3 regions of the Brevibacillus humidisoli genome follow, and region 2 is predicted to be linked to each of the others. Evidence: riboswitches for the same ligand, from Rfam matches in the RefSeq annotation. Region 2 holds a riboswitch; each other region holds the start of a gene.
What was found. Region 2 has a riboswitch for cobalamin ahead of cobO (cob(I)yrinic acid a,c-diamide adenosyltransferase). Riboswitches for the same ligand answer to the same signal wherever they lie in the genome.

Region 1 (4,211 bases), 1.4 Mb from region 2:
GCAATACCGATTGACATGTACGAAGCCTCCTTTATGCATTTTTTAGGGCAAGCGTCATAGGTCAATGTTCAGGCAAACGCTTACATTCAAAATTATTCGATTATTTGCAGAAAAATCCTTTCCAAATAGTCTGTTTTTTCTATATATACGCTGAACAAACAAAATATCGTATGTTGTCCTTTTCGTAGATGGACAGGAAGTTGAGCCAGAGACTATGAGAGAAAGCAGTGCCTTACTGAAGAACAAGCCGTAAAAGCCTTTCATCCGAACCAAAGGATAGCGACGAAAATCGGCATTGTCAGGATCACCCTCCCCTCACTGAATCATCAGGCGACAGTACGGATCGACGAAAGAACGCTCAATGAAGGAGGTTCAACGAAGTGGGAAGGTTCGGGAAAAGGATTGAAAGGAGAGCCTTATAGGATTAAAATATTTTTAACGTAAAATATTGGTTGTGGGTGAGAGAACACATAGGTGCATGTGCTTGCCTAAGATGGAGAGGAGTGGGAAGGTTGGTTCAGATCAAACGTTTGACAGAGTGTACGTTGGAAGAAGCGGTTACAGCCTGGAACAAAGGGTTCACTGGATACTACGTAGATGCGTCGACGACAGCAGACAAGTTCGTCAGCCGGATGGGGCAGGAGGATTTATCCCCCTCGCTATCGGTCGTCGCATGTATTGAAGGCAGGCCAGCCGGACTGACGTTGAGCGGGCTGCGGACGATCCATGGCCGGAAAGTGGCGTGGAACGGGGGCACCTGTGTGGCTCCTGAGTGGCGCGGCAAGGGCGTCGGAGAAATCATGATCAAAGCCGCCCTGGAACGGTATGAGCAGGAGGGAGTGGACACGGCAACCCTGGAGGCTTTTGTTCAAAACGAGTCAGCGATCTCCCTCTATCGCAAAATGGGCTACCAGGTCGTCGATCGACTCTTATTTCTGGAACGAACCGGTCCATTTACAGCCGAACCGTTTGCACAAAGCGGTGAGGATCTCTACACCATTCGCAGAGTGACACCCCGTGAAGTGGGGCTGCTCCCGTTTTACCCAAGACTGGCACCGTGGCAGACCCAATGGCAAAGTGCCAAAGAGGGAGAGGGACTGCTAGTCATCGATCAGAAGGGGGCAGTTGTTGGATTCGCCTTATATAGACGGGTCTATGACGAAGCGGGGGCGGTGCAGGCGATCTTTCTGCTGCAGTGCGATGCACATCCGGAAGTGGATGATGCTGACGGGATTATCCGCACAGCGCTCACAGAACTGTTTGCTCCTTACGATCTGTCCTGCCGCCGCAGTACGTTTAACCTGCCGGCCTCCCGTCAGCGGTTGGTTCAGCTTCTCACAACAGCAGGGTTTCAACCCACTGTGGAGCAGGTGTTCATGACGCGGCAAAGCTGATAGACAAACCGGACGTTCCCGTATTATGATTATGACGGATAAACGGATAACCATCGAACAGGTGCATGTCCATGCTTAATAGGGAATTCGGTGCATAACCCGACACGGTCCCCGCCACTGTAAAGGTGAGTTCCCCTGGATGAAGCCACTGAATACGTTCGGGAAGGCACAGAGGAGTGATGAACCTGAGTCAGGAGACCTGCCTGTTCGCGATTCACGTGCAACCTACGGGTGATAGGGAAGTGTGAGGGTGTTTCGAGATGATTCATTCTCATGGCTGAACTGGCATTTCTGACCACACTGCCCGGTTGGAAATGCTTTTTTGTTTGGTACGGACAATCGGATGGAGGTCATAATCATGTACAAAAAATGGATCAGTCTGTTGATGGCAGTCTTCCTGTTGATCGCCTTGGCTGGCTGCGGGAGCGATGAGGCACAATCTGTTCCGCAGGGTCAGTCTGCAGGGTCTGCAAGTCAGCCATCGGCACAGCAGCCAAGTCCGTCGAGTGCGACGTCTGGGGAAGGAGAACAAACTGGCTTTCCAGTCACACTGGCAGATGGCAGCGGGGCGGAGGTTGTAATCGAAAAGCGGCCGGAACGGATTGCTTCCGTCACGCTGGGGACCGATGAGATCTTGCTCTCGCTGGTGGATAAACAGCGTCTGGTCGCCGTCACCCAGTACTCGACCGATCCGGGCATTTCCAACGTTGCTGGACAGACAGATGACATTGCGGCTAAAATCGAGAGCTCCAATGCAGAACAGATTATTGCGCTCAATCCCGATCTCGTCTTAGTCGCCAGCTATACGTCGCCGGATGTCGTCAAACAACTGCGTGATGCCGGTTTGACCGTGTTTATGTTTTCGTTTGTCGATTCCATTGACCAGATGAAAGAAAATATCCTGACGATTGGCAAAGTGGTAGGAGAAGAGGAGAAGGCGAAGCAAATCGTCGCCGACATGGATGCCCGGCTGGCCGCTGTCGCCGAGAAGGTGGAGAAGATCGATGATCGCCCCACTGTGCTCAACTACACGCCCGATGGCTACACGGGCGGAAAAGGTACGTCCAATGACGATATCATCACCAGGGCGGGCGGGATTAATCTGGCTGCCGAGGCGGGCATCGAGGGCTGGAAGCAAATCTCCCTGGAAAAGGTGGTTGAACTAAATCCAGACGTGATCCTGTTGAGCGACTGGAATCCAGGGCACCCCAACTTCGCAGAAACACTGCGGAATGATCCGATCCTGAAAAACGTAGCCGCCGTAGAGGAAAGTCGTGTCGTGACCGTGCCTGGCAAACACTTGACTGCCGTTACCCAGTATGTCGTCAATGGTGTAGAAGATGTATACAACGTCCTCTATCAGTAAGGTACGGAAGAAAGCGACCGGGGAGTTGAAGGATCGCACCGTGCGCTTGTCGCTGTTCCCTCTGCTTCTGTTTTGCAGCCTTCTGCTGGCAGCCGTGATGATTGCCGCAACGGCAGCAGGGGCCGTAGCGATACCGTATCTGTCGACAGCCAAAATCATCTTGTCGCAGCTTCCGTGGATCAACCTGAGCGGCTGGGACCAGGCCCATGAGACAATCATCATGCAGATTCGGCTGCCGCGCGTCCTGGTTGCGGCTCTGGTGGGGGCTGCTCTCGGCGTCTCTGGAGCCGTGATGCAAGGGTTGTTTCGCAATTCGATGGCGGACCCAGGGATCATTGGCGTCTCCAGCGGCGGTTCACTGGGAGCGGTCATCGCGATCTACCTAGGCTTGGCTCAGCTTCATTATCTGCTGGTTCCGGCATTCGCTTTCTGCGGCGCCGCCGGCACGACGTTTCTCGTCTACCTGCTGGCAACCAGCCGAGGGCGCACTCCGATGGCCACATTGCTGTTGGCGGGGATTGCGGTTAGTTCGTTTCTCGGTGCGACAACCTCCCTGGTCCTCTCGTTTTCCAATGAAAACGTGATGCGGGAGATCTTGTTCTGGATGATGGGCGGTCTCTCGTCGCGCGGTTGGGCGCATGTGACGATGATTATGTTGCCGGTACTGCTCGGTATGGCGATCCTGTTCTGCTACGCGAGATACTTGAACATCCTGCTGTTAGGAGAGGAGACGGCTCATACCTTGGGGGTGAAGACCCAGAAGACGCGAAAGGTGCTGCTGGCAGTTACCTCCCTCGTCACCGGGGCGGCTGTCTCCGTCAGCGGTGTGATTGCATTTGTCGGCTTGGTGATTCCGCATATCATCCGCATTCTGATCGGTCCTGACCATCGGCTGCTGCTGCCGGTCAGCGCCTTTGGCGGTGCGATTTTTTTGATTGCGGCGGATACCTTTGCCCGGTTGGCGATTCGCCCGGCAGAACTGCAGGTGGGTATCGTCACCGCTTTTGTCGGCGCTCCGTTTTTTCTCTACCTGTTGCGCAAAAACAAAAAGACAAGTTTCTTCTGAGATCAGGCCAAAGAGCTTGTGTACGGTACAGGTGGGCAGCTAAGGCTGACCGGTCTGCTGTTGCTGTACGGTTGGCCGTGCGGGTGATTGTACGGATGACTGTGGGATCAGACGCAATCAGGCTTGGCAGACAGGACAAAAGAAAGTCTTGCGCGCCGAAAGCTTCTCACGTCGAATCGGACTGCCGCAGCGGAGACACGGCTCCCCTTCACGATCGTAGACGAGACAGTGACGGTTGTATCCTCCGGTTAGGCTGTCTCCCGCAAACAGCGGATTCTCCATATAGCCGCCGAGTGACACTGCTTTGGTTAGCACCCCGGTAATCGAGCGGTACAGACGGGCGATGTCACCTTCCTGCAGTTGGTTGCACTTGCGCATCGGCTTC
Region 2 (4,211 bases):
AAAACGGAATCGGAAACTCATGCATCCGACGGAGTGGACTTAGCCAGTCAATAAAAAAGGAGGAAAGCAACATTCCGTGAAAGCTATTGTAGAATAACCTTCTGTCATACACAAAGACGAGCATATAAATCGGTAAACTGACCAAAATCATCACCAATCCGGGAGGCCAGGAGAAGTAGTATTTCGCTAACAGACCGATTCCAATGATTCCGCCATCCATCAACTTGTGGGGCAAGATAAACAGATTGACTCCAGTCCCCACCAAAAGGCAGCCAATTACGATCGCGATACCTTTTCGCAGCATCTTTCCTCCAGGTATCCGTTTATTTGTACAATCTATACGCATAGGTTGAAATGATTATACTTACCAGGAGATTCGGAGAGCGAACAAGACTACGGCGCTGTTCTCTTGACCAATAAATACCACGAATTTGAAGCCGTACCCTATTTGAGTATGATGGAAGGAATTCACTTCTATTATGAACGGGGAAAATCCAGAATTATCGAAAATGAATCACACAACGCAATGGGTGCTCTTGAGTGCTGCTGTACTCCTTGTGGTCGGTTCTATCTTTAGTTGCGTAGGAATCATTCGAAATAAAATGATCTCTTATCAAATATGGCTGTCTGTTGGCGTCCTTTCTGCCATTCTGGGGATCGGATTAATCCCGTTGTTTGTCTATAGCAGCCAAATTCCCTGGAAGTCCGTCTCTCTCTTCACGCCTGACATTGCCTTTCTCATGCAAAGTCTAGTGGGGATTTTCACTGCTCACAGTCTGATTACCTTTATCTTGTTGGCAAGTAAACGGAGATTCCGACGTAACCGCCCGCCTATGTCAGTTTTTCCGCCCCCAGTGGAATGATGAGATTCGGTATTTGGACGTTAAGCTGCAGTGGTACGGGTGAGCGCAGGCTGTAATGGTCTTGGCAGACAGCTTTTTCCTTGCATCCTGTCCCGCTTTTGTTATTATTAAAGCAAGAACTTGTCACTGGATTGGAACAATTGCATAAAAAGCAAACAGGTCCTCATCTGTACCGAACGGACGGCAGCAGATGAGGTTAAAAGGGAAGTTTGGTGCAAATCCAACGCGGTCCCGCCACTGTAAAAGAGGAGTCTTCCTTTGCGCAATGATGCATCCACTGTCGCTGCCGGCGATGGGAAGGATAAGGTAGACGATGATCCTTGAGCCAGGAGACCTGCCTGTTTGTATGTGTCACTGGTTTCCTTCGGGTCAAAGGAAAGGTGAGGATTGTCACGCATGCTGTCCGCGCTTTGGTTCCCATAGGAGCCAAAGCGTTTTTTGTTTGTTTGCCAATGCATCTGTTGTTTGCATAACGAAACAAGTTGAGAGCATCAGCAAAGCGTCGGCTTTCGCTGTCAACACACAGCGATGGAGCCGGTTCTTTTTACTTACTGCAGGAGGAGGAGTCTGATGAGCAGGCCGGATAAGGAGCGGGGACTGGTGTTGGTCTACACCGGCGATGGCAAAGGAAAAACGACGGCTGCGCTGGGACTGGCGGTACGGGCCGCGGGACGCGGCAAGCGGGTACTGATGATCCAGTTTATTAAATCGCCGGAGCGAACCTACGGGGAGAAGCTCGTCTTTGATCGACTGGGGATTGAAATCTGCCAGACAGGAGTGGGATTTACCTGGACGAAGACACCTCAGGAGCACCGTGCAGCGTTGGAAAAAGGCTGGCAGTTGGCCAAGGAAAAGGTGATGGGGGGGCAGTACGACCTGGTCATCCTCGACGAGTTGAACAACGCGCTGGCGATTGAGCGCTTCCCGATCGATGATGTGCTGCCGCTGGCAGACGTATTGGATCTGATCCGAAATCGCCCAAATGGCATGCACCTAGTGATTACCGGTCGCCAAGCCAAACCGGAGATTGTCGACATCGCCGATCTCGTCACGGAAATGAACCCGGTTAAGCATTACTACGATGAAGGAGTGCCGGCGGTTAAGGGCATTGAGTTTTAGGGACGGCAACTAGGAGGAGGAGGAGAGATGGGAGCATTTTTTCAAGCAATCTCTTTTCTGACACGTCTGCCGGTACCTCGCTACCCGATGAAAGAAGCAGATTGGTCCAGGAGTGCGGTTTTTTACCCGCTGGTTGGAGCGATCATCGGTCTCCTGCTGTGGGGGGGCAACTGGTTTTCCGAGTTGCTTTTAAGCGATCATCTTGCAGCAGTACTAACCCTCATCTTTTGGATTTACATAACCGGGGGCTTGCACCTGGACGGATGGATGGATCTGGCGGATGGCCTAGGCAGCAGCAGACCACGGGAACAAGTGCTGACGATTATGAAGGATAGCCGGGTTGGGGCGATGGGTGTTCTGGCCGCTCTTTCCCTGCTGCTGGTAAAAGGCGCAGCCATATACGAGCTGCTGTCACTCAATCTGCAGACGTGCCTGGTAATCGTCCCTGCAATCGCTCGTACGCATCTGCTAATCGCGATTCGCCACTGGCCTTACTTGACCCAGGATGGGATCGGCAGCAGGCTGCGGGAGGGGATTGGTACAGGGCATCTGCTTGTCAGCAGTATAGCGGTGCTGTCGGTTGGCTGGTGGGCAGTGGGCTACCAGAACATGCTCGTCTTTTTATTGACGCTGCTCTATCTCTATTGGTTCTCCACCTATATCCACCGACGGTTGGGTGGATACACCGGCGACGCCTACGGAGCCTTGATCGAGTCGACAGAAGCGGTAGCCCTGCTGCTGCTGGTAGCCGCGGATAAATGGCTGCCCTGATTCCGGCCCAGGGAAAAACGGCATGGTGAAAAACCGCATGATCAAAGCCCGGGAATCATCCTATAGATACAAAGGACTGGCGGTGATGACCATAGATGGATTGGATCGTGATGCGGCACGGTGAGACCGATTGGAACCGGGAGCGGCGGTTACAAGGTGTGCAGGATGTCGGACTGAACGAGACGGGCCAAGAGCAGGTGAGAGAGGCATGTCGCAAGCTGCTTCGGCAGAGCCCTCCGTTTTCGCGGATCGTCTCCAGTCCGCTGAGGCGGGCCAGACAATCAGCCGGTATCGCACAGGAGATGATAGGGGTGCCGATCGTGATGCTGCCCCAGTTGCAGGAACGGTCATTTGGACCTCTGGAAGGGAAAACGGCAGATGAACTGCGTCGAGACGAGCAGATCCAAGATGTGGAGGAAATCATGGATGGTTCGTATGGCATCGAGGAGATGGCGCAAGTGAGAGAGCGGATTCGGCAGGGACTATTCCACCTGGCGGCCGCCTACCCTGCAGAACGGCTGCTGATCATTACCCACGGCAGTGTGATCAAATGCATCGGTCAGATGTGCGGACTATCGGTTGGCCTCCTGCCTAATGCCGGTTGGATCAGCATCCCGGCCAGTCGATGGGAGTCTCTGATAAAACGATAGCGAGCAACGTAAGGAACGGGAGCAGAGTCAGGCTAGATAAACAAAAACGGAGAGGAGTGTACAGATGAAAGGAAAACTGTTTGTCATCGGCTTTGGACCGGGGAGTTTCGAACATATCACGAAACGGGCTCGGGACGCGATACAGGAAAGCGAGATCGTGATCGGCTACACCACCTATGTGGAGCTGATCAGCGGGCTGTTGACGGATCAAAAAGTGGTCAGCACTGGCATGACGGAAGAAGTGAGTCGGGCGCGGGAAGCGGTGCGCCAGGCGGAGATGGGCAAAAAAGTAGCTGTCATCTCCAGTGGTGATGCAGGCGTTTATGGGATGGCCGGCTTGATCTACGAGGTATTGGTTGAACAGGGGTGGATCGAAGCCGAGGGAGTGGCCGTTGAAGTGATTCCCGGCATTTCTGCGATCAACTCCTGCGCTGCTCTGTTAGGCGCACCTGTGATGCACGATGCCTGCACGATCAGCTTGAGTGACCATCTGACACCGTGGGAATTGATTGCCAAGCGGATCGATGCGGCTGGGCAGGCTGATTTCGTGATTGCTCTCTACAATCCAAAGAGCGGCCGACGCACGCGGCAGATCGTGGAAGCACAGCAGATCCTGCTCAAGTACCGCTCCCCCGATACTCCTGTCGGGATCGTCAAAAGCGCTTACCGGGAGCGGGAGCATGTCGTGATGACGACGCTGGAAAAGATGCTGGACCACGACATCGGCATGCTGACGACTGTGATCATCGGCAATGAGTCTACGTTTGTCTACGACGGCAAAATGATCACACCTCGCGGCTATCAGCGA
Region 3 (4,211 bases), 840 kb from region 2:
CAAATACATTGCCTTAAATACGATCGATGCTCATTTTGCATGGTTTGAATTTATTGCAGAAGGTGAAGACCTTACCGTATATCATGTACAAGTAGAAGAGGATAACATCAGTTCTTTCATTGTAACGGAACCTCTGAATTGTATATCAATATGCTACTGGCAGGAAACGATCACGAAACAGGAGTTTATCGATGAAGTTTTAGACAAAACAGATGAGTTCATTCGTCACATCGAAAAGGTTAATCCTGCGTTGCTCAGGAGTAAAAGTATTCAAGGGCTTCTTGAAAGATGTGGAAAATCCAAGTTGTTAAGGTAGGCGCAGTAGATGATTTTTTTGAACAAACTCGTATGATTACCCGTTCCCCAGTACAGGCAGCTCGGCGGTGGCTGGTTTGACACCATGTGAAGAGGCAGACAGGCTCGTGATGTCGGCTCCCTGCAACACAGCCCGCTCATGGGCCAACAGCCACTCCTTCCGCCAGATCCCCCACGCATAACCAGTGAGACTGCCGTTGCTGCCAATCACCCGGTGGCAGGGAACGAGAATGCCCAGTTGGTTTCTTCCATTGGCATGACCTGCCGCCCGTACAGCTTGTGCACGGTCAAGCAAACGGGCAAGTTCCCGGTAACTCACCGTCTCTCCAAAGGGAATCGAGCAAAGCTGCTCCCAGACCTGTTGTTGAAACGCGGTTCCCTGTGCAGAGAGGGGAACGGTAAATGACAATCTGTTTCCGGAAAAATACTCATTAAGCTCAGAAATGCATTGTTCTATCACCGGAGGTAGGCAAGTCTTTTCTCTCTCCACAGGGACCTGCTCTACAAAACGAACAACCGTGATGGCCTCTGTGGTGCCGTTTATCTCGATCCACCCAATAGGCGATTGGTAAAATGCAGCAATCATTATGACCGAACCATCCTTTCCGTTTCTGGCTCGCGATAGCGGAGTCGGTATTCCGTCGGGGTGCAGCTGGTCTCCCGGTGAAATACCGAGGAGAAGTGGGCGCTGCTGTGGAAGCCAACTTGCTGGGCAATCTCCGTTATCGTTGTATCCGTTGTTGTCAACAGTTGCTTGGCAGCCTCGATCCTGGTCTTGCGCAGATATTGTCCCGGTGACATCTTCATTACGCGCGTAAAACAACGCTGCAGGTAAAACGGACTGACGAACAGCCGCTGTGACATATCTGCCAGCGTAAGCGTTTCGTGATAACAGTCTGTGATCAAACCGACCAGCTTTTTGGCCAACTCTTCTTCAGGAGAGCGCCAGTCCAACTCTTCCGGTCGGCAGCGTTTGCACGGACGGAGCCCCGATTGTCGCGCTTCGTCCGGGTGGTAAAAGATCCTGACGTGATCCCGCTTTGGGGTCCGCGATCGGCAAGATGGTCGGCAAAACACGCCGGTGGTAACCAAACCATAATAAAACTGCCCGTCGTAAGCAGGATCGCAGCTTGCAATCGCCCTCCACATCCAATCATTCATGCAGCATCTCCTCCTGCCTCCAGTATAGCCCCTGTGAAGCCAGGACGTAACCGGTAGAAAATATGAGAGCAACAATCGGAAAATGAAGCACAGACTGAGAAAGAGCTTGACGCAACACTATATATTGATCTAATCTGGTTATATTAAAACTACATATTGTGGGAATAGGTACCTTGAAGCGTGCTTCAGGGTTTAATAGGGAAGTTCGGTGTAACTCCGACGCGGTCCCGCCACTGTGACAGAGGAGTCATAACAAATACGCCACTGGAGACGTCCGGGAAGGCTGTTATGATGATGAGACTGGAGCCAGGAGACCTGCCTATTCTGACAACACTGTGATGTACCTACGGGAGATAGGGAGGTGTTACAAACGTCAGTTTCGCACGCTGGGGTATTTTTGCCTTTTCCTATTTGGTAAAAATACCCTTTTCATTTTGCGCCTACATTTTTGTGCCTACATGACAGGAGGTAGCTGCCTTGTACATTGTCTACGATTCCAAGACGGGAAATGTAAGACGCTTTGTCCAGAAACTTACGATGAAATCAGCGCAGATAGACGAGGCTCTCACACTGGAAAAACCATTTGTGCTGGTTACCTATACGACCGGATATGGCGAAGTGCCGATGAATGTTTTGCAGTTTTTGAGGCGCAACCACCGGCATCTCCAGGGTGTGGCCGCTTCTGGAAATAAAAACTGGGGACAGAACTACGCCAGGAGCGCCGATGTGATTTCACAGCTGTATCGCGTTCCTATCCTGTGCAAATTTGAATTGAGCGGCACCGCGCACGATGTGCGTACCTTTCAAGAGAGGGTGAACCAACTTGCGGCATATTGAGTTAAATCATGAGATCGTGTACCGCCGGGAAGATGGATTTTTTGATTTGGACAAAGACAGAGAGGCGGTTCGCGTATACGAAGCGGAAATCAGCTCATCACAGGTCAGCTTCGACAGCGTGGCAGAAAGAATCGCCTATATGGTGGACAACCATTACTACTATGACGTGTTGAGCCAGTATAGCGTAGATCAGATCGAAGAAATCTACCGCATGGTCAATGATTATGAGTTTACGTTTTCCTCTTACATGGCCATCTCCAAATTCTATCGCGACTATGCGGTCACGAGCAACGATAAGAAGCAGTATCTGGAGACGTATGTGGACCGGATCATCATCGTCGCGCTCTATCTGGCACAGGGAGAAGTCAAAAAAGCAGCCAACTATACCGCAGCGATGATCGAGCAGCGCTACCAGCCGGCGACACCGACGTTTTTAAACGCCGGCAAGGCGAGACGTGGCGAAATGGTGTCGTGCTATCTGCTGGAGCTGGACGATTCGCTCAACAGCATCACCTACAATCTGTCAACCGCCATGCAGTTGTCCAAGCTGGGCGGCGGGATTGCGTTGAACCTCAGCAAGTTAAGGGCGAGAGGAGAAGAGATCAAAGGGATCGCCAATGCATCAAGCGGCGTGATGCCGGTGGCCAAGATTCTGGAAGATTCGTTTTCCTATGTGAATCAACTGGGTCAGCGCAAAGGAGCAGGAGCGGTCTATATCAATATCTTTCACTGGGATGCCAATGAACTGTTGGACAGCAAGAAGATTAATGCGGACGAAAAGTCGCGCTTGCAGTCGCTCTCGATCGGCCTGATCTGTCCCGCCATCTTTTTTGAACTGGCTGAGAGAGATGAAGACCTGTATGTGTTTGCTCCCTATTCCGTCTATCAGGCATACGGACGGCACTTTGACGATATGGACCTGGATCAGATGTATCACGAATTGCTCCAGCATCCAGATGTAAAAAAGAAGCGGCTGATGAGCGCCCGCGAAATGCTGGTGAAGATCGCGATGATTCAATTGGAGAGCGGCTATCCCTACCTGATCTTTCTCTCCAATGCCAATCGACAGCACCCCTTAAAAGGGGTGGGCCGGATCAAAATGTCCAATCTGTGTACGGAGATTTTTCAATTACAGGAGACGTCCACGATCAACGACTACGGCGTAGAGGACATCATCCGCCGGGATATTAGCTGCAACCTGGGCTCGTTAAACATTGCCAATGTGATGGAAACGGGGCTGATCCGCGAATCGGTCCACACCGGCATGGAGATGCTCACGGCCGTATCGGACATGACCAGTGTTAGCAATGCGCCGGGGGTGCAGAAAGCCAACGCTGAGCTGCACTCGGTCGGACTTGGAGCGATGAATCTGCACGGCTATCTGGCCAAGAACGGCATCCCGTTTGAAAGTGAAGAGGCGAAAGATTTTGCCAACACCTTTTTTATGATGGTCAACTTCTACAGTCTGGAAAAGTCGATGCTGATCGCCAAAGAGCGGCAGACGATGTTTGCCGGTTTTGAACGATCCGATTATGCGACAGGAGTGTACTTTGCGAAATACCTTGCACAGGAGTATGCTCCGCGAACGAAGAAGGTGGGCGCTTTATTCGAGGGGATCTCGATTCCTGCACGAGCGGATTGGCAGCGGCTGAAAGAGGAGATTCAAACCTACGGCCTCTACCATGCCTATCGATTGGCGTGCGCGCCAACCGCTTCCATCTCCTATATCCAGAATGCCACTTCTTCGGTCATGCCGATCGTGGAGCAGATTGAAACCAGAACGTACGGAAATGCCACCACGTACTATCCGGCTCCATTCTTGGCGAAGGAGAATGTCCTGCTCTACAAATCAGCCTACAACATGGACATGTTCAAGCTGATTGATCTGATTGCGGTGA

Region 1: linked by a shared signal. The riboswitch ahead of LOK74_RS19745 (helical backbone metal receptor) and the one ahead of cobO (cob(I)yrinic acid a,c-diamide adenosyltransferase) in region 2 are both predicted to bind cobalamin.
Region 3: linked by a shared signal. The riboswitch ahead of nrdI (class Ib ribonucleoside-diphosphate reductase assembly flavoprotein NrdI) and the one ahead of cobO (cob(I)yrinic acid a,c-diamide adenosyltransferase) in region 2 are both predicted to bind cobalamin.

What each region holds. Positions count from the first base shown of each region.
Region 1 covers NZ_CP087263.1:4,048,749-4,052,959, reverse strand. Annotated here, with positions in the region: gene LOK74_RS19755 (carbon starvation CstA family protein) at 1-17, opposite strand, end outside; gene LOK74_RS19750 (GNAT family N-acetyltransferase) at 513-1,394, shown strand; cobalamin riboswitch at 1,439-1,615, shown strand; gene LOK74_RS19745 (helical backbone metal receptor) at 1,753-2,760, shown strand; gene LOK74_RS19740 (FecCD family ABC transporter permease) at 2,735-3,826, shown strand; gene LOK74_RS19735 (Fpg/Nei family DNA glycosylase) at 3,944-4,211, opposite strand, start outside.
Region 2 covers NZ_CP087263.1:560,208-564,418, forward strand. Annotated here, with positions in the region: gene LOK74_RS02715 (YitT family protein) at 1-304, opposite strand, end outside; cobalamin riboswitch at 1,004-1,219, shown strand; gene cobO (cob(I)yrinic acid a,c-diamide adenosyltransferase) at 1,434-1,982, shown strand; gene cobS (adenosylcobinamide-GDP ribazoletransferase) at 2,010-2,753, shown strand; gene LOK74_RS02730 (histidine phosphatase family protein) at 2,849-3,403, shown strand; gene cobJ (precorrin-3B C(17)-methyltransferase) at 3,468-4,211, shown strand, end outside.
Region 3 covers NZ_CP087263.1:4,627,137-4,631,347, forward strand. Annotated here, with positions in the region: gene LOK74_RS22635 (hypothetical protein) at 1-316, shown strand, start outside; partial or broken gene LOK74_RS22640 (methylated-DNA--[protein]-cysteine S-methyltransferase) at 452-901, opposite strand; gene LOK74_RS22645 (bifunctional transcriptional activator/DNA repair enzyme AdaA) at 901-1,476, opposite strand; cobalamin riboswitch at 1,626-1,813, shown strand; gene nrdI (class Ib ribonucleoside-diphosphate reductase assembly flavoprotein NrdI) at 1,954-2,313, shown strand; gene nrdE (class 1b ribonucleoside-diphosphate reductase subunit alpha) at 2,300-4,211, shown strand, end outside.